2 regions of the Prevotella sp. LMAG:51 genome follow, and region 2 is predicted to be linked to the other one. Evidence: riboswitches for the same ligand, from Rfam matches in the RefSeq annotation. Region 2 holds a riboswitch; the other holds the start of a gene.

Region 1 (16,134 bases), on a different contig from region 2:
TCCAAGCAAAGCGAACAAACATATTTACGCCAAAAATTGGATAAGGCAATTTGAGATATAAAACGACATAATTATGCTCTCTTACAATAAATAAAACAATTTTTACATATTATTATTGACTATAATGAGAAAAAATAAATACATGAAAAAAATCTGTTGCATATTTTTCTTTTCCCTTTTAACTTTTCCTGCAATTGGTCAGCAAAGAAATAGTAAGGGCCAAAAGATAATAAGCAAGATTGAAGCATATTCACAAAGGGGAGACAAACCTTATATTATCATTGACTTTAAATATAATTCAAACCTTGAGTTACAAGAAGTCGTTCAACAAGCACCTGCAAGCAAACAGACTTTATATTGGAAGAAACAAGGGAATGCCTTAACACAAAAGGTAGTATGGGACTATCAAACTATATACAAGCCCTCCAAGTACACCTACGCCCTCACTCCTGATGGATATATCCATACCAAAACCATAGATGATTTAGGCATAGATGGAAGTGTTCTAAGACACTTATATGAATACCACTATGATGCAAAAGGCACTAAGTTGTCCATGATTTATGAACGAACTTTTTTCAAGGAGCGGAATGGAAAATTTGTAGAGTTATCCGACCGTGATAAGACTTATTATGGTTGGGACTCCAATGATAATATGTTCAAATCAGATTTAGATTCATACCAATGGAAAAGAGGTCAAAAAGAAAGCAATTTGCCGATAGAATGGAATGCGTTTAAGTATTACGATGAACTTTTGAACGACACAAACCTTAATTTGGCCCTTATTGATGAAAGTTTAAGAGACATCAATGACTTCGTATTGTTGACGGAATGGGTCAGTTGTCACTCAAAACATTTAGTAGAAAAGAGATATTATACATTTAGTTATATTTATGACAACAAACGTGGTAACTCAGATAAAGACGAAAACAAAGGGAATATTATACGGATAGATGTTTACCAACATGGACACTTAGATAAGTTCTTCAAATTATACTATATGATGTAGCCATTATGTTCATAAATAACCAATTTGAGATATAGGGCTGTATCTAAAAACTTTTGCCGAATAAACAATTGTTAACGCCGATTATTTTGATATCTCAAATATTTTATATACATTTGCAACGCTTTTCGGGAGATTAGCATTAGTTCTTTGAGAATTTGACAGCATCAAGAGACAGCCTTTGAGCTGCCCCAACCGAGCAACATATTCGCCACGGTGGGAAAATGATGTGAATTAACATGGTTATTTATAGTTAATTAAAATAGAATATGAACATTCAAAATTACATTTCGGCTTTTAGTGGCGTAGAGACTTACAATGTTTCTATGCTGGATTTCATGTGGAAAAAACTCATGGCTTGCAAGGAGGCTTTTGAATATGGCCGTGAACCAAGCATCGACTATGCCTTGCTGAACAGTAAGCACATCAACGTCTTAGGTAAGGAACTTTCTTTTAACCAATACATTATAGCAGCATGAATAATATTGTATTAGGTCGTGAGGAGAAGTACGGAATCTCTCCACAAATTTGGACGTATGATATCCTGCGAACCATTGTAAATGGCATTCATCTTAATTTCTGCAACACTGCAGAGGGATTCCCTTTCGACTTCAACGGGCATACCTTTATCGAAAGCATACGTCTTTTTATGTGTGGCGAATGGTCAAACAACACTGAAGATCACCTTCGCATTCAAAACTCCATTCTGCAAGAGCGAAGCAGTTGGGCTTGTTATAGGTTCGTCACCGCATTGAATTGCAGAAAAATACGGAACGACTTCCCAGCTTTCCAGCTTCAGTGGATGTTGTTTGTGACGTGGCAGAAATGCATGTGTAACGCCGACTTCCGCCGTATGCTGTGCAGCGTTCCACAATGTGTTACACTGGTCCGGGACAAGACAGGAGACGATTACCAAAATGCCACTTTTTGGGGGTGTCTAAATGTAGAGCGATGTAACCGAGAAAAGAAACTTCGGGAAGACTTTATCCGCCGTCGTGAAGGGCAAGACCCGAAAGAATGGAGGCAAAAACTGAAGCGTGAACGTGAGCTGCTGAAAAATGTCGGCGAGTGGAGGGGGCAGAACAATATGGGTAAGATTCTTATGATTTGCCGTGATTGCCTTATAGGGGGTAACAAACCTCCTATCGACTACGACCTGCTGAATCGGTCGAATATCTACCTGCTTGGTGAACGATTAACTTTTTAAATATATTCAAACAGCAAATATGACAAACGATTATTGGATTTTCTACAAAAGGAAGAATTGCTATGATTTAGTCATTGACATCTATGACTGCGACTATATGGAACGTCCACGCGAAGAGCGATTCAGCGAGTTAAAGTGCCTCTTGAAAAACGACATCATGGACATCAGGCGAGTTCATATTCAAGGAGACGACAATGGAACCTATCTTGAGATAAAGAAATCATTATGCGGCATAGAACGCATTGTGCAAATTCATCATTTGATAGAAAAGACCTATGTGTGGTTGACTCCTTGGCACGAGAAGAACCCCGTATTTGATAACGGCATTTTGGCGTTAGACGAGACACTTGACAACAGTCATATACCTCACTACAAAGTAATTAGTCCCAAGAAACGTAACAATCAACAGAACGGGCACGAGGAAGGAGAGCTCTATGTAAAGGCTGACGGTGAGGTGTACACCATTGTCTACGACACCGAGCGTCGAGTATGCGAATTGGTGTGGGAAGCTTTTCAGGGCGAAATCCCACAGGGCCACCGAGTGTGCCATATCGACGGCGACAAGCAAAACAACAGGTTTGACAATCTGAAATTAGTCGAAGAATAACAATAAGAGTCCTCCCCTTACAGCAAAGGGGGAACAGGCTGACGCTCTTGCAATGATAGCACAGCCATCAGCATAAAAAAGGATTCAAACAATAAAAACGCAAACGACATGCAATACGAACGAATTGTACTTAACGAGCCCCACGCCTCTGTCGAGGGGCTTTACGACGAACGACTGAGTTTCTGGAATATTGACGACCGTTTTATCAATGACATTGTGCTGAAGTGGACTGACTGGCACACCGATTATCTCTTTCATGGTTTTAGGGACGAGAATGTCAGAACCGTCAGGTTTCCGTATTCCAGGTTCATCGTGGATGCCGAGCGACTATGGAATGACCCATTGGAGCAGAGTGGTCAAGGCTTCGTATATAAATGTTTTGGCGGTTACACCCGCCTTGTTCCCGAAGAAGCCGAAGCCCAGCTTCTTGACTTATGGCATTGGCACCAGCAACGCCTAAGTGGGCATCTCTGCGAGGGAGCCTTATTATTGGATTGCCATTCATTTCCCCACGAAATGAGCGATGTGGATATATGCATCGGTTTTAACGAAGACTGGTCTAAGGCCGACAAGACTACGATAGAATTGGCTGTCAACCTATTCGAGGACAGTGGCTATCGAGTAGGCATCAATGAGCCGTATAGCAACTCTGAGACGCCAGTGAGCCCGTTCCTGTATCAGTCGATGATGCTGGAGGTCAACAAGAAGGCTTATATGAAAGCAGGCACCCTACAGCTGAGTCGTGACAAAAGACATAAAAGGAGTGTGAATGAACTGATGGAGAAACTTTTAAGTCTGCTGTTGAAGCAGAGAAATATATAATAGTTATGAGTATAGTAGCAGAACCTTTCAAAGAAGTTAAGGGACTATTCCCTGAGGGCAAAATCATCCTTACCGACGGTCGCGTGCTCGACTGTTATCCGCTTGCGGAACAGAAACCTGAGAAGATAGAATCCGACTCTCTTGAGTTGGACCGAACAGGGCAGTATCTCATCATTGGCAGACATAAGCCTACCCCTGTGCCTAACCCGTCGGCGACTGTCGTGGAGCAAAGGCAACTCTTCATTAGCAATGCCTTCTATCTGTTGGCACACAAAGAGCGCATCCTGAGCGACAGCCGCATGTTCCTTTGTCCCGTGGCCATTCAGAACGGCATTGCCTATACGGGCACATCGGGATTCCGCAAACCCACTTTAGGCGTATATCTTGAATGGTGGGGACTGGTAAAAGAAGCCATGCGCACAGACAAGAAAGGTTGTCGAAGCCTTGTCTATCAATTGGCAGGCAGTCCGCTGAGCGGGCGCAACTGTTGCAGTGCCGTGCGTGAGGACGGAAAGACTGAAACCGTAAGTCTGTCGTCGTTCGGCCGCCATTGGGGCCCGTTTATGCAACTCAACCAACGTTATACCGAGGCCAAACAACTCTATCAAGCCTACACACTTCAGAATGTGCTCGACATCTTGCATCAAGAAGACGACAACAGCAAGGCTGACTTTTCGGTCATGATTGACGTGCAGTTCATGAAACGCGAGATTGAACGCCTCAACAAACGTATAGAGGCGATAAAAGAAGAATGCAACAGGTGGCACGACAAGTACGAAGACGCACTGACAAGGTACAACGCGGAGGAAATGCGCCAAGTGTATGCCGACTGCGAGGCCTTCGAGGCCCAAGTCACCAAGGAGATTGACGCACTGAAAGCAGAGAAGAAAGACCTGAAGGCAAGTTTGAAGCGGGGACGCATAGACAACGTATCATACCAACGTCGGCTGACACCGTTGAAAAAGCATATCAACGACTTGTTTTTCAAAATCAGTTGTTACCATCATGAGAAGGTAAAACTGACGTTCCCTGACGAAGAGGACATCAACTTCAATTTGATTACGAAATATTTCAGTAAAAAAGAATAAGGGAATAATATGTCGCAAGAACAAGCTATGGCAAATGTGCCACAACAGGAACGCTGTAATATTGCTCGCATTGGATTTTTCGGTAAGGGAAGGATGTATGAAGCATATATCAGGACTGATGACGAATGCCAAGTTCCCCATTTCCATATAAGGAACATTTATACAGAGACTGACACCCCGATTCTGTTAAAGTCGAACCATTATTGTCTCCATTCTCATAAGGACTGTAAGGTTTTATCTGATACGGAGCTACAGCAGTTGGCATGTTTTATGGCAGAACCATGCAGAAGTCCTCGTTTCGAAAACAATTACCAATATGCTACTGAGTTATGGAACCTGAACAATGAAAAAAGCTGTTTGGCAAATGGAGATATACCCGACTACGCTTATACAACTATATTCGATAAGTATATTCGATAAGCAAGTGAAATGACAAATCCCAAAACAGATTTGCATAGTAATGTTTACGTGATTATTGATCTTGTTTGAAAGTGATTAATTAAAACACATCTCGTTTTAAAGATAAATATAAAAATTTATTATTTTCCAGCCCAATATTTTGTTTATTCAAATAAATGTTGTATCTTTGCACAAAAAGCAATTAAATTTACTTAAGAATGAAAGAAGTTAATCGAATAAAAGTAGTATTGGCAGAGAAAAAACGTACTTCAAAATGGTTGGCAGAACAAATTGGCAAAAATCCTGCAACAGTGTCCAAATGGTGTACTAACACTATTCAACCTAGTATGGATACATTGTTGGATATTGCCAATGCTTTAGAAATGAATATTCAAGATCTTCTATTACCTACTAATCAAAAATAATATTAAATTATAATATGAAATGTCCGAAGTGCGGATTCGACAGAATCCTTCCAATGTACAAAGTTTGTCCGAAGTGCAAACAACCATTGAATGTTTCCACCGCAGAAACATCAAAAAGTAATGAACCACAGCAGACTCCAGACACCAAGTTGTTTACGGGTATTTTCTGGTCTTATCCTAAAGCGATGAAAGACCCGGAAAAGTTTAAAGAATACGCCAAAAAGAATCCGAATGATAGTGCTCGTTTGATTAACAAGTGGAGAGAGCAAGGGAACGATGTCAGTATATTAGCCGATGCTCATCCTATGAATACTTCATCGCACGTTGCTATTCCAACTTCTTCACACCAACAAGAAAAGCCTTCACAAGCAACAACGCCTTCTGCAACCTCGTCTCAAGCATCTGTTTCGACAAAAGGAAAAGCAGATGTGAATGTTTTGTCAGTTGGTAAGGATCATAAGAAACACTATGTTTCATGGACTATTGCTCCCGGTCAGATTGCCCGTAACATCCCAGCTCAAGAATTTATTGAGATGTCTGATGCGGACGGTGTATACGTACAGGAAGGCGTAACAGCTGTCTTGTTCATTGATGGCGTTCAAGCTGCCGAAATGGAAGGTGGCGTTTATACGTTTGCAACAGAAAAAGTACATAATAGTGCTCATAAAGAAAAAATTGAAGAAGATGCAGATATCCGTGCGAAAGAAGGACTTGTTCAGAAACTTGGCCGCATCGGCAGAAGCGTAGCTCATTTCTTCTATCATAGTCATGACGCGATTCGAGAGGAGCGGAAGAAAGACAAAGAACGAATGCGGGAACATATTCGCCGTATCACTTCAACTTCTGTAGTTTCTGTAGTACTTAAGCGAGATGGTGTTGTTAATTTCACCATGGGCATACGCCCCGTAGCCGCTGAAGATGGAAGCAACACCATGGAGTTTGCTCCTTTTAAAATTCGTACGCAATCGTTGACTGTTGATGTGGCAGTGGCTATGGAAGCTCGTATTTATGATTTCCATGAGTTCCGTACAACCTACCTGATGGATCGTAATTCGTATTCAGTAAACGACTTGAGGATTGCCCTCAATACGTTTATGCGAACAACTCTCCAGCGTTTAATGCAGAATTATAACGCAGATGGAGATTTGCTTCCTCAGGAGTTGATGGCATCCATTAGCTATGAGTTGATTGCACAAAGTAAGGATTTGCTTCACGGCATTGCAATTAGTAATGTCCTGGATATAACTACTCAGAACGAAGCATTTGAACGTTTTCGCGCTATTGAGGAGAAACTGTTTTGCACTGATAAGGAAATAGACTATCTGAGCCGAACCAATGAATTTAAGAATCGCCTGCAATCAGTCGAAAATCAACAGAGAATCACAGAAGCAAAGAATGAACTTGATCTTCGCAAAGAGCTTGATAAGATCAATAATGATCAACTTATCCATGAGGATGAGATGGAAGCCTTTGTTGAACTTCTTCAAAGCCAGAAACGCATTCGTGAAGCTCAGACCGAAAATGAAGAACTTGCTGCACTTCTGAAACTTAAAGGCAATCGGCTTATTAGTGAAGATGAATTAGACGCTCTTGAAACAAGCATTCGTGACAAAAAGTTCGATCGAGACCAAGTGTCTGCTGAGTTCCAGTTAAGAGCTGCTAATCGAACAGAAATGTCTCGTGTTCAACTTGATTTACAGTTACACAAGAGTAAACTTCTTGCAGAAGCAGAGTTGAATGACGTTCGGTTTGACGAACTACGTAAAGACCAAGTTCGTCAATTCCAACTTGAAGACGCAGAACAAGAACATGATTTGGCATCGGCACGCCGACAGGACGAATACCAAGATGTTCGTCGTGAGAAAGATGCAGATTTTTCAGACACTCGTCGCGAAAAAGATTTTGACTTCGAACAGCGTCAGAAGGATGCAGAATATGAACGTACACATAGAGCGGCAAAAGATGGTCTTGGTATAGAGAAGGAGCGAAGCCAGATCGAGATGGATATCTTACGCCAAAAAGCAGAGATTGCTCGTCAAAATATGCAATCAATGCAACAGCATGAGCAAGAAATGGCTGAGAAAAAGCACCAAGAGGAGATGGCTCGTATTGCAGCTCAGCAAAATATGACTGCAGAACAACTGATGGCTACTGGTATATCTGGCATGGACGCTGCAGCTCAAAAGGCATTTGCAGAATCCTTAGCTGCAGGTAAAGGTACTGAAAAAGAACGCGAGATGTATGAGCGTATGCTTCAGATGCAAGCAGAAAGCAGTTCTTCTAATCAGGCTCAGCAAGCTGCAATGATGAAGCAGATGATGGAAATGATGCAAGGAGCTATGCAGACCAATGCAACTATGGCAACTAACATGGCAGCAGGTCAAGCAGCCCAGCAGCAAGCAAGTCTTGATGCACTTCAGAATGTTGCAGGAGCACGTCTTGCTCAAACAGAAGCTATGAAGGATGAGTATCACAAGCAAATGGAACATGAGCAAAAGCGTACAGATACTGCTCAGGACAAGGCGCTTAACTACACCACCAAGATAACCCAAGAAGAAATAAAAGCAGCTGCAAAAACGGGGAAGGTGGAAAAAGAATCCAAAGAAAAAGCTCCTTACTATTTACCAGACTTTGGGGCAGATTACACTTTAAAGGAAATAGGAAACCTTATACTTAATGGCACTATTGATCCAGAAACAGAATTGGAAGTTAACGGAGAGTCACTAACAGTTGCAGAAGTTGACGAACTCCTTCCATTCTTGGAGAAAAAATATGGTGGTTCATAAAAAGAGATAATTATGTCAATGTTTATTCCATGCCAGAAATGTGGGCATCAATACGTCGAGGATTGGACCTGGTATGTCTGTGATACATGTGGATATCGTATCTGTATGAATTGCTTTGGCAGTCATTCTGGGCCTGGCAATGGTTATAACATGGGTGGTAGTAAATGTAGCCAGTGTCAAACAGGCTGGCTACATTTACAACATGGAATTCGTTCTGATGTTGATAATTCTCGTCCTACCAGCAAACTTGACGAGTATCTTTTGCGTGCCCGTGGTCAGAAACAAACACCAATAAGCCCTACAGAAGAAAAAGCATCAATAGGAGTCCTAGTTAATCACGATGAGTTTTCTCCGCACCGTTCTTCAAACAAAGTAGCTGATGGTATCATCTTGACTAATACCCGCCTAATTGCCAACAAATACAAGAATACCACGTCCCAAGATGTACTCGGTTTAATTCAAGAGTTTGCAGCTAAGTCTTTTGACATTCAAGGCTTTCAATGGGAACTAATCGACTTGGGAGCAAAGGACATGGATGGAGCATTAGAGCAAGATGCGTCGTGGATAGATTATGCCCAATTACTTTCAGACTATGCAGATGGAGTTGGCATGGAAAAATCTGCAAACACACCTCTATTTATAATTGGAGGTAGTGATGTCATTCCGATGCCTGACTTTTATGCTTCTATCGGACATGATATTAAAACCATTGAAGACTCCGATTTGCTATATTGTTTCCCTATAGATTACGCATGGAAGAGGGTATCAATAAAAGATGCCATTTTCAATGTCGCACGTCTTCCACTTGATTATGTTGGTAAAGGAACTCTTGATTCTACAATTGAGCAAGATCTGGGCGCATATTTCCAACGTGCACTTGATTCATTAGAATACGGAATCCCGTTTACCTATGCCATGATGACCTCTAATTCAGGGAAAACGGATAGAAATGACTGGACTTGGACATCCGCTGATGTTATGGCTAAGTTGCCACAACAACAATTAGAGAATGATGGTATACTCACAAAGGACAATATGTTTCTTTGTCCCACATTAGATGTGCTGGGTGAAGAATATCTCAGCAATGAAAATGTAGAGCAATACAAACAATATCTTGAAAAAACAGATATGCTCTTTATAAACTTGCATGGTTCACCTAACAAGAGCATGTCTGGTTATCTTGGTGCTGAGAACAGAACGGCATATTGGGGAATGACAACAGAACTTATGAAACTATTACAAGTTCCCATAATAAATGCATTCCCATGCTATGGTGCTCGATATGGCCAATATTATTTTGACAACAATGATGGTTCCGTATCTGATTATGAAGTGTATGACCGCGAAGATTCTATGCTCCTTACTGCTTTCTACGAAAGTAATGTTCTTCTATTTACAGGCTCATGCACTTGCAGCATGTGCAGCAATGTAATAGGAAGTGGCTCTGCAACAGATCATATCAACGAAAGTGTTAGTGCCGTTGACCTCTTGATGCCAGCGGGATATGCTGAAGCAATGTTAAAACTTTATGCTTGCTATCTTATTCAAGGAGAGCCAGCTGGTTATGCTCTTTTGCATGCTAAGATTGATTACCTGAATTATCGTGCTAAATACGAGAACAAGGATTTAGTGTTTCTTACACTAAACCAGTTCAATCTATTTGGATGTCCGACACTTTTCCTTTCCCCTCAGGATGTTACTCGTCAATTAAAGGAGTCTTTTAAGTCATTCTCAGTAGAACCTAAAGAACTTCCTGATGTGAACTATAAAACGGAGTTTGATAGATTTGAGCAGGGAATTGATGGCGTGCTCAATCGAGCAAGATTACTCGTAGATAATAATTTAAAGTTGTTAGATGAAAAGGTTCGCACTCTGCTTTATGACAAGCTTGGGCTTGATGAAGATAATCTTACTCGAATAGAATCCGTTGAGTATAATGGTCAGCAATCGTACAACTTGACATATTCAAAAAAGAATCAAATGTATCCTGAGTTCTATATTGTTCAGACGGATAAAAATGGTAATATTATAGAAGTATTAGAATCTAGGTAAATCATATATTTCAATGAAAGTAAAAATCATTAACAAAGGAATAGAAGGCGATTCTTTATGCTTTAAAGTCATGGACTCAAGTGGTAAAGAATACATAATTGGTGATTGTAAAATCAAGGATACTCTCGGCACATATGAAGGATATTTTGGCTCTTACGAGGGACATCCTGCCCATTTGAACATTTTATCAGAAGATAACATAGAATTATTAGTCAACAATGAAAATATGTCCTAAATGTAATAAAGAGTGGCCTGATGAGTTCATGGCTTGTCCATTAGATGGAACAGCCTTGATTACTAAACCACAGCAACCTGCAGGTTTTAGTCTAAATCTGGGTGATGCCAACGCCATCTCTGGTGGTGTCAACATGTCTGATAACCACTCAGTAAGTAATAACACAGTCAATACTACCACAAGTAATGTTGACTCACATAATGTTATTACGAATAATATCACCCAAGTTGAGCGCGAAAAGACCCCTGAGGAACTTAAACACGAAAAGGAGCTTGCTTTCCGTGAAGAATGCCTCAAAGTATATAGCAATGGCATAATGACCTCTGAGGGTAAGCGCAAGCTGGATGATTTACGATACCGATTAGGGCTTGACGAAAACTCTGCCAATAAGATTTTGTCTGATGTAGCTAAACGTTCTGAGAGAAAGTCATCCTCTTTGTCACCTGTACATCAGATTACTTATAACAATATCAAAACGGCCATCATTGCAAACCGTCTTGATTTGGTTGGTCGTTTGATGGCTCAACTGAAAGCAATGGTTCAGCGCTATTCAGCAGAGGAGATACAATTTACATATTATATGCTCCAGGCTGTCCTCCATCCCAAAGAATGTGTGGCAGAATACGAAAGTCATTACGAAGATAAATACTGGCAGACCTTTTGGTCTTCCATAGCTTATCGCCGATTAGGTAATATAGAAAAGTCAGAAATTTTAGTTGCTGATGTTGGTGACAAATGGATAGATACTATCCCTCAAGAGAATGTATTTATACTTGCCTCCGTAAATGCACTCATAGATAAAGACATAGATACGGCAAAATCCCTTTTTGATAACATTGGCGGTGAACATTCACCATATCTTTCGAATCTTGCGACATGCTTATATACATTAATGTATGGGGATATGTTATCTCCTGAGGAATTGAAGCAAATGAAAAAAGATGGTGTGTTTTACGCAAGTAATCTATTTGCTGAAATAAACTCATATAACTTGGAGCGGAAGCGATTGAAGGAAGAAGCTGAAGCAAAACGCCTTGCCGATGAAAAGAAACGTCAGGAAGAAGCTGAACGATTAGCTGAAGAAAAGAAAAAGCAGGAAGAGGCAGAAGCCAAACGTATTGCTAAAGAGAAGAAGCGGAAGGCAGAAGCAGAACGTATTGCAGAAGAAAGCACTAAACAAGCTTCTGCTATAACGAAATTTGACACACAGTTAATGCTGCCTTATATCGACGAATTTGGATATTTGCGTAAACTTGACGCTTCAGGATTAGCCGAATTGAAATCTGTCTTATTAACCGCACCCAAAAACAACTATCAAGTGCAATTTCTTCTAGGACAACTCTATATACAGGAAAATACGAGCGCTTCAAATCTCAGGTTGGCATATGACGCCATAAAGACAGCCTCAGAACATGGTATATACGTAGCAGGTGCATTTATGGCTTACTTTTACCTTTATGGTAAAGTAGTCCCCCAGGACTTAGACGAGGCAGAACGTCGCATTAAAATTGATGACGATTTCAAAAAGAATCCAATTTTTGTGCAGATGATGGTTGATTTATATGTCCAAAAAGGCAATGCCATGTTGGCTGATGTATGGAAATCGAAATTAAAGAAGTTTAAATAAACAAATTATAATCAGATACAATTATGAAATTAGTGTGTCCAGACTGCGGAAGGCAGTATGAGTCTGGCAAATTTTGCCAAGAGTGTGGAGGAAAACTTCAAGAAGTTACTCCAGAACTAGTGTGTCCGTCTTGTGGATACAAAGCAAAATCTGGTAAGTTCTGTCCAGAATGCGGGACTAAACTTACAGAACAAATAGCTCCAGTGGAGGAAACATCAAATCCGAAATCAGTAGAACGCACTTTTAATGAAAAAGATCCTCGTTTTGCCAAGTATTACGATAAGAAAGGTTTCCCTCGTACTATTCCACAAGAAGAACGTGATGTGGCAATAGAGGAACTAACGTTATTTGCCAATCAGGATATTGCAGAAGCAAAGATGCTTTTGGGAGGTATTCTTATGAGTGATGCCAAGAATGAGGATACAGCCTTCAAAGCATTCAATTTATTAAAAGAAGCCGAAGGAGCAGGAGATAAATTTGCCTACTATCTAATAGGATTTTTTTATTATATGGGTGCAGAACCTCTACTTGAACAGGACCATAGCGAAGCAGAGAAGCGTATGCTAGAGTATTACAAAGAATATGAGAATGGTGACGCAGCACAACTACTTGCGGAGCTGTATGCATGTAGCACAGAGAAATGTGATTACAAGAAAGCTTTTGATTATGCAACTATTGCGGCTGAAGATGATGAATGTGGTGGCTACCTTGTTTTAGGATCATTATATTTAAATGGGTGGGGAATTGAAAAGGATGTTAACCGCGCATTGGAAAACTATAAGATGGCGGCTGCACTTGGTGATGAAACAGCTATGAATCAAATTGGCTTTATTTTCATGGGTGATGAAGGAATTGATGAGAATCCTGAGCAGTCATTCTATTGGTTCAATGAAGCAGCAAAGAAAGGCTCAGATGTTGGAATGTACAATCTGGGGTGCTGTTACAAGAATGGTTACGGGACAGAGACCGATATAGAGCAAGCCGCTGAATGGTTTAAAAAAGCTGCAGAACAGGGCTATGTAGATGCCATGTGCGATTTGGGCGAATATTACCAAGAAAACCTAGTTGATTTTAACAAGGCGAAAATGTGGTATCTTAAAGCTGCTGAATTAGGTAATGCTGAAGCACAAAACAAATTAGGAGTACTTTATGCCGATATAGAGAATGACTACAAAGAGGCAATCAAATGGTATAAGAAAGCCATGGAGCAGGATAATCCATGGGCATATCGAAATCTTGGAATTTGCTATCGCGAAGGAAATGGAGTTAAGAAAGACTTAAAGAAGGCGGAGGAACTATTTTCAAAAGCTTCAGAACTTGGCATTGAGGATGCAATTGACATAAAAGAAGACATGATTTCTTTTCAAGAAGACGAAGATATAAACATGGCAAATTCTCTTCTTGACGAAGGAAAACAGAAAGAAGCGGTCGCAATATATAAAGAACTTGCAAAAAAAGGTAATGCACGCGCTCAAGGCAATTATGGTAATTGTTTATTAAATGCATGGGGTGTAAAACAAAATCTAAAAGAAGGAATTGTCTGGCTTGAAAAATCCGCCAATCAAGATAATGAATGGGCGTGTTTGCGATTGGCAGAAGCATATCTTGGATGGGACTATAGGGGCAAAAGCCTCCAATATGATGCCGAAAAAGCAAAAGAATGTCTTAGTAAAGCTTTGTCATTGGGAGCTGATCCGGAAGAAGTTAATCATTTGGCATTGATGACAGTTCCTTCTGTTGAATTATCTAATATTCAAATTAATAAGAACGTAAAAGAAAAAAGTGTCTTAGGCTTTGAAGTAGTATTAAAAATGGTGGCAAGTAGAATGATAGGACGTAAACTGAACCTTTCTGCGTATTGTATTCCTAAAAATGGAGATACCAGTTGTTTAAAAACACCTGGAGGTAGGAAATATATGAATCCTGCTACCAAAGAAGTGACTAGGTCTCCACAAAATTGTCTCTATGCTGAAATCTGTAAGCCTCGCTTATCTTCAACAGTATGGGCTGATTATAAATTCTTTATTCCTTACGCTGACATATTAAACCATAAGGCCAAATGGGAAGAGACATTGGTCTTAATAGCGTGGGATCAAACTAATAAGAAACCTGAGTTGCTCGCGTGTGAAGAAATTCCATTTTCTATCTCATGCACTACACATACGTTCCGTTCCAATGAGTGGGATTTTACGTTACTTAGTCCGAAGTCAAAAAAAAGGTTGGTGACAGTTCCCAAGAAGACATTTTCTATAGTTACAACTACTCCCCCCAAAAAAAGAGAACAAAGTGAAATAGCCAAACTTCCCTTGAATGAAATTAAAAAAGCGGCAAATGCATCATATCCGAAAGAGTCGTTGAAGTCTCTTGCTGTTGCAACACTGAAGATTGCAGAAGTAATTGAAGAGAGACTTCCAAATGCAGATGTGTCTTATATGGTTCATCCATCAGAGTTTGACTCCAGCGTCAATAAAGAAGCATTGCCTATTCATTTCCTTTTTAAGAAAGATGGAACTCCCGTTGTAGCAGTTGTAGCGGTTACATCAAATGGATATAATGCTACTCATGTTATAGAAACTGCTGATGCATGTAGAAAAAATGAAATAGGATATGTGAGAGTGTTTGCAGACGGCTATTATGCTGATTGGGTTCAAGGGTGGAGCACAGTTACAAATGGTCCTGTTTCTCAAGAGTCCGTTGATTTCTGCAAGGATTGGTTGGTAGATAAAATCAGTCAATATTTATAAAAAACTGAAGGATGCCTTGTGGTACCTGTGATGGGCCCAGCATGCAGAAATAAAAAAGTTTTTGCAGGTAAACTCTGCATGTACGGTCTCGTATCCCGAACGATCGGGATTTAATAATTCCTTGAGTTTCCCGGCACCTCATGTGCCTCTCACTTTGAGGTGCCGTTTTTTTTAGTTATGAGTGTAATTGATAAGTTAACATGTCATGAAATTTGGCTGTCTTTTCTAGAAGAGAAGATAACAACGAAGAATATGGATAAAGGACAAATTGAGGATTTATCTTCTTTTGTCCATAATAGGGAGTATATCAAAATTGCTGATAGAATTAAGAACAAAGAGAATTTTCTTCCTCCTTTAAAAAAGATTATCAGCAAGCAATACAGCTCTAAAAAAAGAATTGTTTATTCTTTTTCTAGAGAAGAGAACTATGTACTAAAGCTATTAACATACCTATTGATAAGGCAATATGACTACATTTTTGCAAAGAATCTTTATTCTTTTCGTGCTAAACATGGAGTCAAGAAAGCAATTGATTATTTAAGAAGAGATCGTCATCTCTCTAATAAATATGTCTATAAAGTAGATATTCACGACTACTTTAATTCTGTAGACATAAATATCTTGCTGCCTAATCTGAAGGAGATTATGAAAGATGATATTGATGCTTATTCTTTTATTGAAAGATTATTAACAGATTCGCGAGCAGTGACGCCTAATGGCGATATCATATATGAAAAAAAAGGCATTATGGCTGGAGTTCCACTCTCCTCATTTCTGGCCAATGTCTATTTATGTCAGTTAGACTGGTATTTCTATAATAATGGGAATCGGTATGCACGTTATTCTGATGATATGATTGTTTTTGCAAATAGTGATTTAGAAAGGCAAAATTACGTTACATATATTCATTCCTACCTTGCGGATATGCATTTGTCTGTTAACTGTGAAAAAGAGTCTTTTTCAAATCCTCATGAGCAGTGGGACTTCCTTGGTGTATCATATCATGATGGGATATTTGACATTTCTCCTATCTCAGCCAAGAAACTGAAGAAAAAGATGTGGCGCAAAAGCAGGGCATTACTAAGATGGAAGAACCGGAAACATATAGAAAATATTTATGCTGCAAAAGCTTTTGT
Region 2 (16,134 bases):
ATTTCCTGCTCCACTGATGAAAATCTGATTTTACCCGCTAATGAAATAATAAAACGGGTTCTGTCGGTTCAAATTAATATATCAAGCGTCCTGATGCTTGATTTTGGTTAAGCGTCCTGATTACCATTGGAGGGAGACGGCTTAATCCCGTTTTAGGATTAGATATTGTCTCTATAATCCGCCGGAGTCATACCGTATTTCTTTGAGAACAGTCTGTAGAACGTCTGTCTCACCGGCACACCGCATTCCTGGGCGATGGCTTCGATAGAATAGTTCGGCTTTTCCTTCAGCAGCTTTGCCGCACGCTCCATACGCAGGTTGTTGATATAGTTAGTGAACGTCAGCTGTGAGTATTTGTCGAATACGGCATTGAAATGGCTTGTCGACATTCCGGCTTCGGCTGCCACTTCGGTTCTCGATAGTTTGGTGCGGATGAACAGGTTCTTTTCGAATATTATCTTCTCAATCTTCAGGAATTGCTCATACTCCTCGTTGTGAGCCTTGCTGTCAGTCTTCTTTTCCGTCTTTACTGTCTCACCGGAGTTCACAGCCTTTCCTTTGTCATCTGTTGCAGATGCCTTGTCATTGGCTGATGCTGCATTATTCACCTTGTCTGGATGTTCCGACATCCTGTCGAAAAGTTCCGTTTTGTATTTAGACAGTTCCCCGATGAGCGATGACGACACCCTGTTCTTGTTCTTTATTATCCTGTTGTCGCGAATGACGAAGACAATCAGTGTGATACAGATGAAGAGCAATACACCCATGATGATGTTTGCCCATCTGTTTATCGTCAGCTGCTTGTCCTGGTTTTCTATATAACTCTTCAGCACTTTCTTGCCCATCTTCTCCGATAGCCATGTGGCGTTCTGCTCCTTGATGCGTCGTGTCAGCGAGTCGCTCAGGTTATATGCCCTCATTCCGGTATTTATCGCCTCCTCATATCTTCCGAGAGCCTGCAGCACACGGGCTTTGTTCATGAGTATGGTGTTGGAGTAAGTGTAGTCCACGGTGTCTCTTCCGTGCGACATCCAAGTATTCTCCTCTTCGTTGATTTTTTTCAACGCCTCTTTGTATTGCTTTGTCTCCAGCAGATAAGGCACTACGTATGATGCACCGTCGGGCAAGAGGGCAGTACGTGTGGAGAGCAGGTTGTCGAAGCATTCCCTTGCTTTTGCATGATTGCCGCTCTTCTCGTATGCTATTGACAATAGCGAGTAGTATCCGGCGTTTGCCACGTCGTTGGCACCGCTCACATCCTCCTTCAGTTTGTTCAGCTTGTCCAGGCATTTCTTGTATTTCGGCTGCATGTCGATTACCAGCTTACCCGTTGGCGGAATTAATTTAAGTTGATAAATATGAGTAAAAAGTTGTACATATCGCTGATTTTTAGTAACTTAGTAGTGACCAAAACATTAAGTTCGAACCATCGTATGTACAACCTTTATACAAAATTCGTCAAAATACTTGAGATATGCAAGCAATTCTCTGAAAATCTCGTCAATGAATCGGGTAATGTTCCACGTCGTGGTCCTGTTCCCAAGTTTTCGGATTTGGAAGTGGTGGCGCTATCCCTGACGGCAGAGACCGAGAGCATTGATAGTGAGAAGTGGTTGTTCGACTATAAATTGCAAGAGTACAAGGACAGCATTCCCAATCTCATATCAAGGAGACAGTTCAATGACCGCAGGAAGAAAACGTCAGGCCTGTGTGAGGAACTGCGCAAGAGGATTGCCATGGAAATGGATGGCGGAGAGGAACAGTTCTTTGTTGACTCCAAGCCGATAGAGGTTTGTAGGGTTGCAAGAGGAAAACGTTGCAAGATGGGGCGTACCGGCAATTTCTCGCAAGCTCCCGACTTCGGCTTCTGTGCTTCGCAGAATACGTATTATTTTGGTTATAAGTTACACGCTCTCTGTGGGTTAAGTGGAGTTATCCATTCCTATGATCTGTCAAAGGCAAGTGTAGCTGATCTCCATTATATGAAGGATGTAAAACATACTTATCACGACTGTAGCATCTATGGTGACAAAGGGTATATTGGAGCTGACGTACAGCTTGACTTGTTCGAAACCGCACACATAAGACTGGAGTGTCCGTATCGGCTCAACCAAAAGGACTGGAAACCAACATTCATTCCGTTTGCAAAGGCAAGAAAGAGGATTGAGACAATATTCTCTCAACTTACAGACCAGTTCCTGGTCATCAGGAACTACGCGAAAATAACGAATGGTTTGTTTGCCAGAATCATTGGCAAAATTAGTGCACTTACCATTCTGCAATACGTAAACTTCATTAACGACAAGCCCATTGGCAGAATTAAGTATGCACTAAATTAATTCCGCCAACAGGTCAGCTTGTATTCCTTGATGTCGATAGCCGAATTCGCTTTCAGTGAGTACACGGTGGCGAGGTCGAAATATGTGTCCCAGTCGGGAGTCTTCTTCAGTTGTTCTGTAATTATCTGTATGCAGCGGTCGAAGGTATTTATGGCATGCCACATGTTTCCCACTTCGCCATGACATTCGCCGATGGTCATCAGCAGCTGTGACATGAGCTTTCTGTCCTTATGCTCGTATGCCAACTTTATGCCCTTGTCTGCCATGGTAAGGCTTTCCACATAGTTGCCGCAGCTGTAAAACTGCGATGAAGCCATGTTGTAAAGTTGCCTTTCCTTTTCCGGATATTTGTTGATGTCTGGGTCGTTGAGGGCTGCCACGGCATAGTTTGCCGCCTTGCTGTAGTTTCTCAGCCCGTTGTAGTAAACCATGCTCATAAGGTAATTAGCCTCGATGTTCGTCATCGAACCGTCTTTCTTTCCGGTCTCAATCATCTTCAGGGCGCGCTTGGGCTGAGTCAGACTGATGCCTCTAACGTATTCGAAGGTGTATTTGGAATTTGCCTTCTTTATAGCCGTTGATTTTGCCTGTTCATCCTGTGAACAAGCTATGAAGGCGATAGTCACTGCCAGTATCAGCAATATAGTGTTTAGTTTCTTCTCCATTTGTCTTTTCCTTTCACGTCTTTAACATCCACTTCCGTTGTCGGTATCGGTCCACTTCCTTATTCGCCGTTATATTTCACTTGCTTGCTTCTGTGTCAAGGAGTGATGACGTTTTCCAGGAGGTTTCTCGGTAAGTCTTCTTTGTGTGGTCAGTATTGATAGCTTTAATTGCGATGAGATAATATATATTAATGTGTTATGTATTCGCTGCAAATATAATTCTTTTCTTTTATTCATACTTCTTTTCTTTGTTAATAATAGCAAAATAATTACATTTCAAGCCTCTCTTGCGATATGTCGCATTATTTTGTAGATAGCAAATGTTACAAATTGCGTTATTATGCTATTCATATTTTGTAAAACGTTGTGCTTTAGCTTGATGCGATAATTTACGACATTCATTGATTTTGTAACTTTGTAAAAAATATCCTGTTTGGTTTATTTTGTTTTGTATCCAAATTTTATAAAAAACGTGTTGTTTTGTAACAATTGTATTATTCTGCGTAGCGTTACATAAAACAAAGTGTATTGCTACAATGAGTCAAATGAAATTATTGCAAGTATGGAATTATTTCATTTACTTTGCATCGTTACAACAAACAAGAACCTGACACGACGGTCGCCACCTTAGACCGACAGGTTTATCGGAAACAAGCCAACACACCTGCTGAATCTTTATGGTCGCAGGTTCTCCATATATAAAATAAGTAAGCAATAATTAATAATGTTGTGAATCTTAAAACAGATAATGTCGCTAACAAAAAAGTAAGTTTAATCATGGACAGCCTCCTTCGGGAGGCCGCCACAAAAACTAAAAATTATGAAAAGTAAAACTACAAATTTAAATGTCGCTAATTACAGAAGCGTAATCAGGGCTGCCGCAATTCTCATCTTGACGATGATTTGCGGTGGTCTCTGTGCGCAGACCGTTAGTATTAGTCCAAAGACCGGTAATGTGATATCGGCGTTGAGTTATGGATCAGAACAACATGAAGCAGGTTACGGTGGAGCATGGGTTCACAATCAGTTGCCAATGACATTACTGAATTCTGATGAAAGCACGCTCACTGATAATGGCCTTATGGCAAAACATGCAAATAATGTTGGTGTCGTAGATGGATATATGGTATTTGCTTCTGGTGCCAAATCCACTACCATTAACCATATGTCATTGTCTTTGCCTAAAGGTTATCGTTTTACGAGTTACAAAATTGTAATGGACTATGCTAGCAATAGTGCGACTCAAAGTACTTTCATAGAAATGAACTCTTCGTTCAGTTCAACCCTCGCAAGTGTTTCTGTGAAGCAAAATGATAAGGGTGTTGTTATACAGCGTACTTCTCTTAACGCTTCAGATATGGGTAATATCCTCTATTTTAAACAGGAGCATTTAGAAAATGCGATTGCAAGGGTTAAAATTACTTCCTTTGTCGTTACTTTCGAATGTACAGATAAGTTCAATGAAAACCTCAGACCGGGTGTCACCACTTTGCCTAGTGGCGTGAGTTGTCTTGCTTTGCCTTTCCAGACTCAGCGAGTTGACCTCGGACCGATCAAACAAGAAACAAAAAATGACTATACTTCATATAAGTACACTTACACCAAAGTGAAGGACCTCAAGGCTGACTTTCTGTTATACGAAAATGCAGGTATAGTAGATGGTGCTGCTAAACCAGAAACCGCTGGTGATGGAAACATTGCCAAATTAAACTTCGATGGAACTAATGCTTATATTGGTCTCAAGAACAGTACTTATTGGCTTGAAACACCAACTGATGCCGTAGCACAGGGTGAAGTCAACATCCCTGTAGGCTATCGTATTGTGGGCGCTCGCTTGGTTTACGCAAATAATGTTGCTCAGAACATCAAGAAAGGTGACAAGATCTATATCACCGACGGTAAGGGTAAGTATATGAATGCCAGTCTGAAGTTCACTGCAACCAAAGTGGTATGGAATTATGCTGCTGATGGAAAGTTGTCAACGACATCTGGTAATTCAACGGTTTATTTACGCCACATTTGGTTTGGTCCTACAACCTATTCTTTGGAAACTACGACCAAGTCTAACCAAGCCTCTTCATTTAATACCGATGGTACAACCCTCTTCTATGTCAGCGGTACAAATTCTTACATAATTTCTTATGATAGTAATGGTAAAGCCGCCTATAACATTACTCAGTCTAATGCTATCGCTGTTAACTCAACGGTTACAAGCTCTGACAATTCATTCACTGTCAGGATGTTTGACAAGACAGGTAATGGTGTAGCTCAAGAAGTGGCAGTAAACAAAGACAATCCAACTGGCGACATCGTTCTTGAGAAACTTAACAACGACGCCATCAAGTTCCAGATTGAAGGACTTACAGGTGATCAGTTGGCATACGTTTGCCTGCAGGTACAGCTTGAGGCTCTCAACCCATACATCGACAAGATGGATATCTCTTGTACCCAGCCATCGGGAGAGAAGAAACTCAAGAACCAGTATCTCGCCGACGACTTCACCATCGGTACTAACGGTAAGGTGGATTTCGCAGTGCCTAAAAACTTCGGTACTAATGGTTTGCGTTTCGCTTTCGAGGGACTCCACCACAAGAATGCTGATGAGACATACACTAACATTGGCTCAGAGGGCAAGCACTCTCGCTACCACTTCGTGAAGTCTGATTACTACGATTTGATTAATGAGAACCTCCAGGCTCATCGCTCAGAGGCTGCCGACTACGACTACACCAAGAAGATTGAAGTGAAGGTGGCAGGAACACAGGCGTTCAAGTGTAACAACTCCGACATCTTCAAGGCTGGAACAACAGGTGACGATACACACTATTATGTAGAGAACCGCTATTCAAATGCAGCATACAAAACTCAGGGCGGAACATGGAATGAAATGGTCGTGAACAATGGTGACGACTACGTGAAGCGTTATCTCGTGGTCTGCGACGAGACCCGCTACAACATCGCTCCTACGACTACTCCACGCCATGCCTTCTATGCATACTACTCTACAGACCTCAAGTTGACTACAGTAGACTATGTGCCGGAGCTGACTTATACCAAGGTGTACAAAGACGCCGTAGTGCCAAACACTTATGACGCAAACTATTACGTAGGCGTGAAGGTATCGCTGAAAGACACCGTCAACCAGCCTATCGCAGCAGGTCAGGGATATGTATACGCAAAGCAGATTATCGACAAGATTGATGAGGACATCAAAGCCAAGAAGGAGAACGCTCCTGTAGACACCAAGCACATCCTCTATTTCGATGCCAGCAACATCAACTCGCTTCTCTTCAGTGATACGGATCCTGCATGGGGAACTCTCACCGACCTCAAGGCAAAGCTCGGCGACAACGCACTGCTCTATATGCCAGAGGGTGTGACAGCCAACCTGAAGAACGTAGTGACGAAATCCCTCTCCGGTGACGATTTCGTGTCGGAAAACGATATCGAACTGGTAGACCAGCAGCCGTTCTTCGCTCCTTACAGCATCCGACTCAATGCTGCCAACGAGGTGGTATACAAGAGAAAGGTGACGCTCAACCACAATGAAACAAAGAAATGGGTATCGCTGATGCTCCCATTCACAGTGGCAGTGGACACAAAGACAGGAAGCTATGTGCAGACCAAAGACAACTGCGCATTCACGTTCTACACGATGAATACCGACAACACATTCAGCAACGCTCAGGAGACAGGCGAATATATCTACGAGGCAGACGCACACTTCTCGCCATTCACAGGACAGTTCGTTACACAGCCAAACAAGGCTTACATCGTGAGCATCGACCAGATGGAGGAAACCAACAGCGACAAGGTACTCTTCGTTGTTCGCCAGAGCGGTTCTACTATCGAGGCTACACCGGCAACGCTCACACAGCCTCTCATCCAGGGTGAGACTGCAACGGGCAAGATCAAGGGCGAAGCTACAACCCTCGTGAACTACGGATCATACTGCGGAGTGAAAGTGCCGAAGACTGACGGAATATTCTATTTCAACAAGGATAAGTTCATCTCATCACTTCTCCTCGACGATAGATTCCATGATGTGTACGTATTGCCATTCCGATCATACTACGCATGTCAGAACGGAGCTAACAATGTGCGCTACCTCAACATCTCGCTTGAGCCGAACACTGAGACATCGTGGATAGACAATGCTACGGAGACTGCAACGACGAGTGCCGGCTTCATGTTCTCGGCAGAGACAGGCAAGCTGACCATCACGGCAACGAAGGACCTGCGCACCAATATCCGCAACATCAACGGACAGACAATAGACACTACCTCTCTTAAGGCTGGCGAGACACGCACAGTGGCATTGCCAAGCGGCATCTACATGGTGAATGGGACGAAGGTTGTGGTAAGATAGCCCTCATTCTGATGCACTGACTGAATATTAACGACTTAAAATGAATGAATTATGAAAAAGAATAAATATATCAAGCCGGCAACAGGAGTCGTGAATGTCCAGATTTATGGCAAGATGCTCGCTGGATCTCATGACAACTGGGCGGACAGTAAATCTCACAAGAAAGGACTGTGGGATGACGATGCTAATGAATATGATGAGTCTGCCAATTCCAATTGGGCAGGCTATCAGAAAGATTCACCTTCATGGTGAGAGTGATTGACTTGCTTGCGCATTTCAGAACAGTTTTTCAGAAATGCGTTGTTTGACAAGAAACCCCAGGCTCTGTGAAGAACTTGGGGTTTCGATTATTTTTTGCGTAGTAGGTTATGGAACGTGATAGACAGTTGATAATCTGAATACCAGATCGACTTCAGCCCCTCTCGTTCTCCCCCGTAGGACAACCCATCCTAACCTTCCCCAAGGGAAGGAACTGGTTACTCCGATTATGGATAATCCTTTGACAATCATACTATCAATTGTATCTGTCCCTCCACTTCGGGGGAGGTTAGGTGGGGGCTGTAGTCAATAGTAGGAGTAATTTATTTCTCCTCTTGGAAAAGGTCTTAAGATCATGATGGAAAACAAAAGAGACTTGTTGGCAGTCGTGTGGCTGCGAGACAAGTCTCTTTGTAGTTGGTATTTATTCTTTGCCCATATTCAAGCAGGAGACATTACGCCCGGATTCAAGCCGGGGCATCATGTCAAGGCATGGGACATCAGGATTACTCCCATTCATTTATAATCTATATCTGATATTCAGAGAGTTAGCTATTGTCGGGGATATTTATCGGGGACAACACGAACTTCATACACAACCATGGCTATCAGTCACTTACACGATTATTACTACTTAAAATCAATTGATTTCAAGCCTCAACAAGACAATCAAGAGCAGCCCTTATATATATAATAAGGTGTAAATTCACGTAATTTTATGTATATACAAGGCAAACATAGTTGCCCACCTTATATTATAAGGTGTAGCATTCAGCAGCAGCAAAAGCTATTCAAGCTACTCTAAAGTACTGTATATATATGCGTTATAGGGAGGGCTTCCACCGTATCCTCTCTTTGCCTACCCCTATAGAGGGAGCGAGGCATCGACCACAAGGGGTTGCCATGCATCTTTTAGAAAATTTTCCGGTATACAAAATGCCTTTTCTTTCAAGTCTTCAGATTTTTTAATATTCAATTTTGCAATAGTAGTCTCTCAAGTAGTATGTTTGCAACATGAGAATAAATGATAGAAATAAAACCATATAAAAAATGTATCAATCAAATCTAAAAGATTATTGTGACACAGATGCAGTATAGATTGCACAGATAAAAAATTATTCTAAATACCCGTTGGCGGAATTAATTTAAGTTGGTCGATATGAGCAAAAGTTGCCCATATCGCTGATTCTCAGTAAAAACCAAGAATTGCTTAAAAACTGTCAGACCATCTGGTTTTTTGCCGTAATGTTCTGACAGACAGATAGTTGGCTGTCAGGCAATTGTCAGCCTATTGTCTGGATGGTTTGCTGATGAAAAGAGAATTGTCAGATAAAAAGAATTATCAGATGAAAGGAATTTAGACGACAGGAATTGTATGCGTTGGCAGAATCCTGAAAACAGGAATATGGGTGTTGCAACATTAACTTATTGGGCAGACGTCTGACAGCAAATCTGCCCAACTGGGGCAAGCACGTTGCCCATGATGGGCAAGCACGTTGCCCCAGTTGGGCAAGCAGCGTGCCCAATTTAATACAAACTGACATTAGGATTAAGTGTGCACTAATCTAATTCCGCCAACGGGTTCTAAATACAAACACAAAACAGCAAATTCATGAAGAGAAATTCTTTAGTCTCAACATTTATTGTTATCTTTGCAGTGTCATATTGCCGAAATAGGCTTTATTGACGGACATATTTAGAGAAGCGTATTTCGCTATATTCCTATACGAGTGAAACTTGGACACTTTCGCAAAATGGTTTATTGGAGTGTAGTGAGAATATGCCTCTGCTTGGCGTGTATTCGTATACAAAAACGAGATACGTACAGGTGGGGCTTATTCTCCTTTTTCCATAAACCAACGGAGTCCAAGCCGTCACACAGAGGGAAAAGGAGCAATAAAGCCTCACTTTTCTTTTTATGCTCCCTAACATCAAATTACTAACAACACTGTTTGGGCTGAAGGTGCGTCAAATGAAGCAAAATGAAAAAGCATTTTAAGTTGTTGATGTTGGCATTGCTCGCTTTGATGCCATTTGCACTAATCAGTTGCGGAAGTGACGATGATGATGATAATCCTTCTTCATCAAACACAATCCAAATCAATGGTAAGAGTTATGAACTTGACACATATGTTGTTCAAGAGGGAAGTTTCGATGCGGAAGCAGGTAAAGGTGAATTTACTGTAGGGGTATTTAATCAAGTTGGTAACACTAAGGACAGTTGGTTTTATCAATTCTCTTACACGGATTCAACAGAGCCTAAAGTAGGTGATGATTTCTCTAAGAAGGCATTGGAGCTGATGGCACTGGATGAATCCGATGCTTGCTACACTACCCTTACTTACAAGAGCGGTTCTGCCAAAGTTGTATCTATCGACAAGAGCAAAGATGATATGACTTTCAAATTCGACAACCTCAAAATGGCAGGTGGCGAGTATTCCTACACTTTCAACGGAACAGTAACCGTTGATTTCAATTTTGCAAGACATTAACCATTCTTAGCACAGTTTTTTCGTCTTTCTCCAACAAACATATTAACTTTGCAATAGAAAATGTCAAGAGTAGCCTTGTGAACAAGGTGAAGCCAACCGAGCATAAGAAGCCACGGTGGAGCTACGACATGAAAAGTATAGTAACTTTTAAATAAAATCTTTTATGGCAAGAAAATCAAATCAAGTTTAGAGGTATTTATGTTCACCATCAAACATGGTAAACACTATTCGTATATTGTGTAACTAACTATCAACAGGAAAATGAAAACCAAAGAATTAAGACAAGCCTATTACACGGCAACAGTTTCAGAGTTTCAAAAGGATGTTGAACGTGGCCAATACATTGAAAAGATGCTATTGGGTGGAAAGTTCCTATTGGATACGTACAACAGCGAGACAAAATCGTGGGAAGAGAACGCCAAAGTCATCTCTAAATTGTTGAGCGATGCCAATTTGCCAAATCCTGACGACGTGTATGTTTCCTTCGAATATGCAGCACCCGTGGGTGGTCGTGTGGATTGCGTTTTGTTTGGCACAGGTAAGGATGGGAAAAAGAATGTCATCCTGATTGAGCTAAAGCAGTGGGGTAATCAAGTGGAAGTTTCCTCTGCTTATGGAAAACGCTGGGTAAATGTTTTCGTTGGTGGAAGTGACAAGATTGTCGATCACCCATCAGAGCAGGCAGAGAGATACGAAATTCACTTCCGCAACTTTGTCAACCTCTTCGACCAAGAGGAGTACGAGTTGACAAGCTTGGCTTATTGCTACAACTATGAGAGCAAAGGCAAGGAAGGTTTGTTCCATGATATGTTTGCCGAACTCCGTGAGAGATGTCCGATTTACTCTAAGGATATGACAGCAGAACTGAGCCAGAATCTGCACGATCTGCTCTGCAACGGACAGGGTGAAGGCATTGCGAAGAGTTTGGCGGGCACAGACCTTAAGCCAACTAAGGCCTTGATTGAAGCTGCTGCCAACATGATGATTGATCCAAATGACAACACGTTCGTGTTGCTCGGCGACCAGGACGACGCATACAAGACGTTTTGGAATGTTTTGAAGAAGACTCTTGACAGTAACGACAAGAGCGTCTTCATCGTAAAAGGTGGTCCAGGCACAGGAAAGACGGTCATCGCACTGAAGATTCTTTCTGAGCTTTACAAAGAAGCTATGCAGAACGGCAAGGAGTGTAACGCTTATTATGCAACTCGTTCTACAGCCCTCACCAAGCAACTTTCAGAGGCACTCCATTGCAGTAACGGCAACCGAAAGAAGCATACTGGCGGAGTAGAAGATTTGATACAGAAGACTTACCAATTCCGCCCTGCTTGCTATAAAGAAAGTCAAATAGATGTCCTGCTTGTCGATGAAGCACATCGTGTTCAGGAAAAGTCTAACGACCAAACAGATGGATCGCTTAAGAAAAAGTGTGGAGTGGAATCTGTGTATTGCCCACTCAATCAAGCCCTCTCGCTCATCTACTGCTCTAAGGTGACAGTGTTCTTCATTGATGACCATCAAGCCGTCAAGAATCAAGAGATTGGTTACTCCGAGGCAATTAAGAAAATTGCAGAGAACTATCAAGGTGAGTACATTAAGCAGATTAAAGAATTTAAAGCAGAGTACTCTAATAAGATAAAGCCTAAGGCAGAGAAAAAGCTAGAAGCCTATCGCCAAGCTTTGGATGGTGATCATTCTGATGCAGAAATGGCAAAGATTGAGCGCAAAATCGTAACTGAAGAGCGTAATATTGATCGGATAAAAGGCCTCAAGTATCTCACAAAGGATCCTTTGCCAAAAGTCAATGTCTATACGCACGAGCTTACGACACAATTCAGATGTGTGGGAGCTGACCGTTTTGTAGCTTGGGTGGACAACGTACTCTATAAAGAAGTACCCAACGAGAAGAAATTCAAACTGGATAAAGAGGATTTCGACTTTAAGATTTTCCAATCCCCTCAGGAACTGGAACAGGAAATCCGCAAGCTCAACGACCAAGAGAAAGAACCTAAGACTACGGCTCGTATTGTGGCAGGCTGGTGTTGGGATTGGTCGAGCAAGGCAGATGAAAATGGTGACCTCAAAAAAGAGATTCAGATAGGCGACTGGAGCATGCCTTGGGAAACGAAAGCTAAACCTTCCAAGGAGTTTAAATCCCAATACGCTCGAAGCGCAGACTTTTGGGCGAAAGATCCGCAAGGCATCAACCAAGTGGGATGCATCTACTCGGCACAGGGATTCGAGTTCGACTATGTTGGTGTTATCCTAGGTCCAGATATCAAGTACGATGCTAAAAAAGATGCCTTGGTTTGCTTGCCGAAGTTGAATAAGGAACGTAACCTCACAGAGAAAGATGAGAATGGCGACCGACTGATTCGCAACATCTACAAGGTGCTGCTGACAAGAGGTCGTAAGGGATGCTACATGTATAGCTGCGACCCAAAAGTGTCAAACTATTTCAAACGGTTCATGAACTACTAACATGACGAAATATTCTAAGTTGGAAGAAATGCGCGACCACTTGCTGACATATCTCAAGGAACAGAAGCAGTTTCTGCAAGAGGATATTGACGCAAGCAGCCAATTGACAGACGACGAGAAGATCGACAACGGTCTTCTCATCGTTGATGCCACTGTGCTCCGTCATGAAGACAACGAATATCTGCTGGGATTCAAAGTCAACTATACAAAGGTGCGACCAGGCGACGAAGTGACTCTAGAGTCATCCGACGGTCAAAAGTTAATTGTCTCTGTCATTGAGAATGAACTAGAGTCAATGACCATCCAATATGATGGCGTACTGTCACTCTCCCTCTCTTACCGCATATCAGTCAATAACGTAGTGATGCTAGACCCACTCATCAATCTACTTGAGGGTATAGCGTCTGGATTACCCGGCGCATATTTCTTGAAACTATTGGCAAATATCGAAGAGCCAGACGAAGAAGGTTTCACGACATTGGATGTTCCAACTTCTGACTCCTGCTACGCCCGCCTCAACTACGAGCAGCAGGAGATTTGCAAAGCGGTACTTCAATGTCCGTCTGTTTATTGTGTTCAAGGACCTCCGGGTACAGGCAAGACCGATGTTCTTGGAGTTTTGGCACGAACGTTTGCCAAAAGGAGAAAAAATGTCGTCGTGATCGCCAAAACTCACCACGCTGTCAACAATGCACTGAACAAGATACGTAAAATGTGTGCCAATGCCCCCATATCTAAGATTGGCTCCAAATTGAAGTCTGATAATGTGGACAAATCTATTTGCATTTATGAGAAATACTTCAAGTATCAAGCCGCCTATAAAAAGCGACCTGCTTACAGAGGACGAATTGCCGATGTTGTGGGCATGACCCTACAGAGTGCCATCATCAACCTAGGCTTATTGCATACTAGCTTCCGCCCGTCAATCATCTTTGTCGATGAAGCGAGCCAACTGACTTTGGTTGAGGCAAGCGTACTAGGTGTGTTTGGTGCTAGCAGCATCGTCTTTTTCGGTGATGACAAGCAGATGCCGCCTATCTTCCACGAAAAGCAACAAAGTGACGAGTTGTCGGTATCCATCTTTTCACACATCATACATCTATATCCCTCCTTCGAAGGCAAACTCCGTGTCACCTATCGCATGAATGAGGATATTACGCAATGTGTCAGCAGCAACTTTTACGAGCCTTTTGGTGAGAAAATCATTGCTTCTGATTTTTCCAAAAATCGCAGTTTGCAAATCCAAGGACCGCACCTCGATCAGCGTATCAAAAAGTTGCTATCCTCAGGCTCATCTATCGAGACAATAGATGTTTCTACCACTCATACCTGGGAAGATTCAAATCCAGAGGAAGCAGACTTCATTGCCAATCTTGTCGAACACGCTCTATCCTTGGGTATAGATGCAAAAGATATTGCGGTCGTTACTCCTTTTAGAAGACAAGTCTTAGCGATAAGAACTTCCCTCCGATCTAAATTGAATTCAGACATACCTCTCGTTGATACTGTCGAACGACTTCAAGGACAGGACGTAGATCTAGTCATCCTCAGCTTTAGCGTGACAGACGATGAATTTTATAGACAAACTATGAACTTTCTACTGAATCGAAATCGACTCAACGTGATGATTAGCCGCGCCAAGAAAAAGGTGGTAATTGTAAAATCCGAGATAATCCAATTAGGGGTAGCTATACCGTAGGTCATCGGCAGAGAATATGCCTATCATCGTATTATTTTCTATGGGTAGCTGTTTTTGCAAATAGCTACCCATAACCATTTATTAACAAATATTATCTTAAAATATTCGTCTTTTCCAAAACAACATATTAACTTTGCAGCTGAAAATGTCAAGAGTAGCCTTTTGAGGTGATGCCAACCGAGCACAAGAAGCCACGGTGGAGCAACGACATGAAAAGTCTAACTTTTAAATAAAATCTTTTATTGTAAAATCAAATCAAGTTTAGAAGCATTTATCTCGATTCATCAACAAACAAGATGAATCAAAAGGACATGTCTTTACAACATGACATAGCAATTCATTTTTAAGCATCAAGAGACTGATTAGATTCAGCACCAACCGATAACAGAAACACGGTGGTAAAAAAGATGCGATTAGTTTAACACTAATAAACTTCTGATTATGAAAGAATTATATTCAATCTTGTGCGATTCAAGTCGCTCAGTCAGCAATCTTATCAATAGCCTTGGACGTGTGGAACGCTATGATGCCACACAAGTCCATTGCATATCATTTTCAAAGGCTTCGGACATTGTTGATGGGATTAATGTTCGTTTTACCAATATGGCGAAAGGCTATCCTTTTCAATTTAGAGGTTTCACATGGCACGATAGTGAAATGTTGTATCTATGTGGCGAATTTTCTGAAAATTCCTCACTACATCAAACAATTCAAGAACAAATGCGCAATCAGACAAGTGGATTCGCATCCAAACTTTTTGTAAAGACCAAGTATAAGAACTTTATCCGCCAAGATTTTGCCGATTTCCGTCTACATTGGATGCTGTTTGTGGTTTGGCAGAAGTGCAAAGGCAATGCTGAGTTTGCTCGTTTATTGTCACAAATCTCCCAAGATGCCGTTATCATAGAAAACACAACTAAACAACGTTGTGAAAGTAAAGAGGTATGGGGATGTAGCAACCATGAGTTGACTATTTATCGTGACTTAGTAGCTAACAAAGTCGTAGAGCAAGCTAAAGTGTCTAATCCAAAGATTTCAAAGAAGGCGTTGATTGAACTTGTTGCACAGGAAACAGGTAAGATTAACAATATCGGGATATTCACAGGACAAAACAACTTAGGAAAGATACTAATGATTTGCCGTGACTGTCTTATACAAGGCGTAGAACCACCAATAGACTATGCTCTTCTTAATCGTTCAAACATATACATCTTGGGGAGACGGCTTTCGTTTCCAACAGATAAAACATCAATGTCAAACTAAAAGTATAGAAGTATGAAAACATTTGATTCTATAACATTGGTAAACGGAAAAGTACTTAAACTCTTTGGAGGCCAAAAGCATAGAAACAACAATACGATAAGATATTTTTGTGAACATGCTAATTTCTTTTACGAGCATCAAGATACCATCTTTGACAATAGCCGTATGTTCTTAGCTCCTGTTTATCTAAACGGAGATTGTATCTATACGTTAGGAGGATTGTTGGAATGGTGGAAGCATATGCCCCAAATGGCTACTCTCAAGAATGAAGGTGTAACATATTATATAATTGCTGTATCATCATCTTGTTCAAAAGGTTTCATCACTGTAACTATGTCGGGCGAAGTCAAAGAGTTTTCTTTTCTCAGCGACTATGCAGACAGAACACGTAGCTTAGACGAACATTGTTGCCGATACAGCAAGGTTGCACGTGACTTTGAGCATCTAAGCCTCAAGAATGTGTATGATACAGTTGCATCATTAGCCAAGCAAAGAGAGGAGGAAAGGAAAATTGAAAAGATATGGTCTCCTTATCGAGACAACATAGAATTGCTATATAAGCACAGAG

Evidence for each region. Region 2 has a riboswitch for S-adenosylmethionine ahead of CCC32_RS11925 (hypothetical protein). Riboswitches for the same ligand answer to the same signal wherever they lie in the genome.
Region 1: it holds a riboswitch for S-adenosylmethionine, as region 2 does, so the genes downstream of both, CCC32_RS08515 (hypothetical protein) here and CCC32_RS11925 (hypothetical protein) in region 2, are expected to answer to the same signal.

What each region holds. Positions count from the first base shown of each region.
Region 1 is NZ_NALQ01000022.1:210,382-226,515, reverse strand. Features, by position in the region: gene CCC32_RS08520 (hypothetical protein) at 143-1,009, shown strand; SAM-I-IV-variant riboswitch at 1,166-1,277, shown strand; gene CCC32_RS08515 (hypothetical protein) at 1,276-1,485, shown strand; gene CCC32_RS08510 (NADAR family protein) at 1,482-2,213, shown strand; gene CCC32_RS08505 (HNH endonuclease signature motif containing protein) at 2,233-2,820, shown strand; gene CCC32_RS08500 (N-formylglutamate amidohydrolase) at 2,929-3,642, shown strand; gene CCC32_RS08495 (hypothetical protein) at 3,648-4,730, shown strand; gene CCC32_RS08490 (helix-turn-helix transcriptional regulator) at 5,348-5,554, shown strand; gene CCC32_RS08485 (coiled-coil domain-containing protein) at 5,608-8,340, shown strand; gene CCC32_RS08480 (hypothetical protein) at 8,446-10,392, shown strand; gene CCC32_RS08475 (hypothetical protein) at 10,406-10,627, shown strand; gene CCC32_RS08470 (hypothetical protein) at 10,611-12,254, shown strand; gene CCC32_RS08465 (double zinc ribbon domain-containing protein) at 12,278-14,998, shown strand; gene CCC32_RS08460 (reverse transcriptase domain-containing protein) at 15,251-16,134, shown strand, end outside.
Region 2 is NZ_NALQ01000029.1:117,970-134,103, reverse strand. Features, by position in the region: gene CCC32_RS11965 (helix-turn-helix transcriptional regulator) at 159-1,310, opposite strand; gene CCC32_RS11960 (IS982-like element IS1187 family transposase) at 1,359-2,339, shown strand; gene CCC32_RS11955 (hypothetical protein) at 2,336-3,004, opposite strand; gene CCC32_RS11950 (hypothetical protein) at 4,611-7,373, shown strand; gene CCC32_RS11945 (hypothetical protein) at 7,425-7,625, shown strand; gene CCC32_RS11940 (hypothetical protein) at 9,614-10,123, shown strand; gene CCC32_RS11935 (DUF2075 domain-containing protein) at 10,385-12,604, shown strand; gene CCC32_RS11930 (DEAD/DEAH box helicase) at 12,606-14,303, shown strand; SAM-I-IV-variant riboswitch at 14,646-14,748, shown strand; gene CCC32_RS11925 (hypothetical protein) at 14,745-15,566, shown strand; gene CCC32_RS11920 (hypothetical protein) at 15,579-16,134, shown strand, end outside.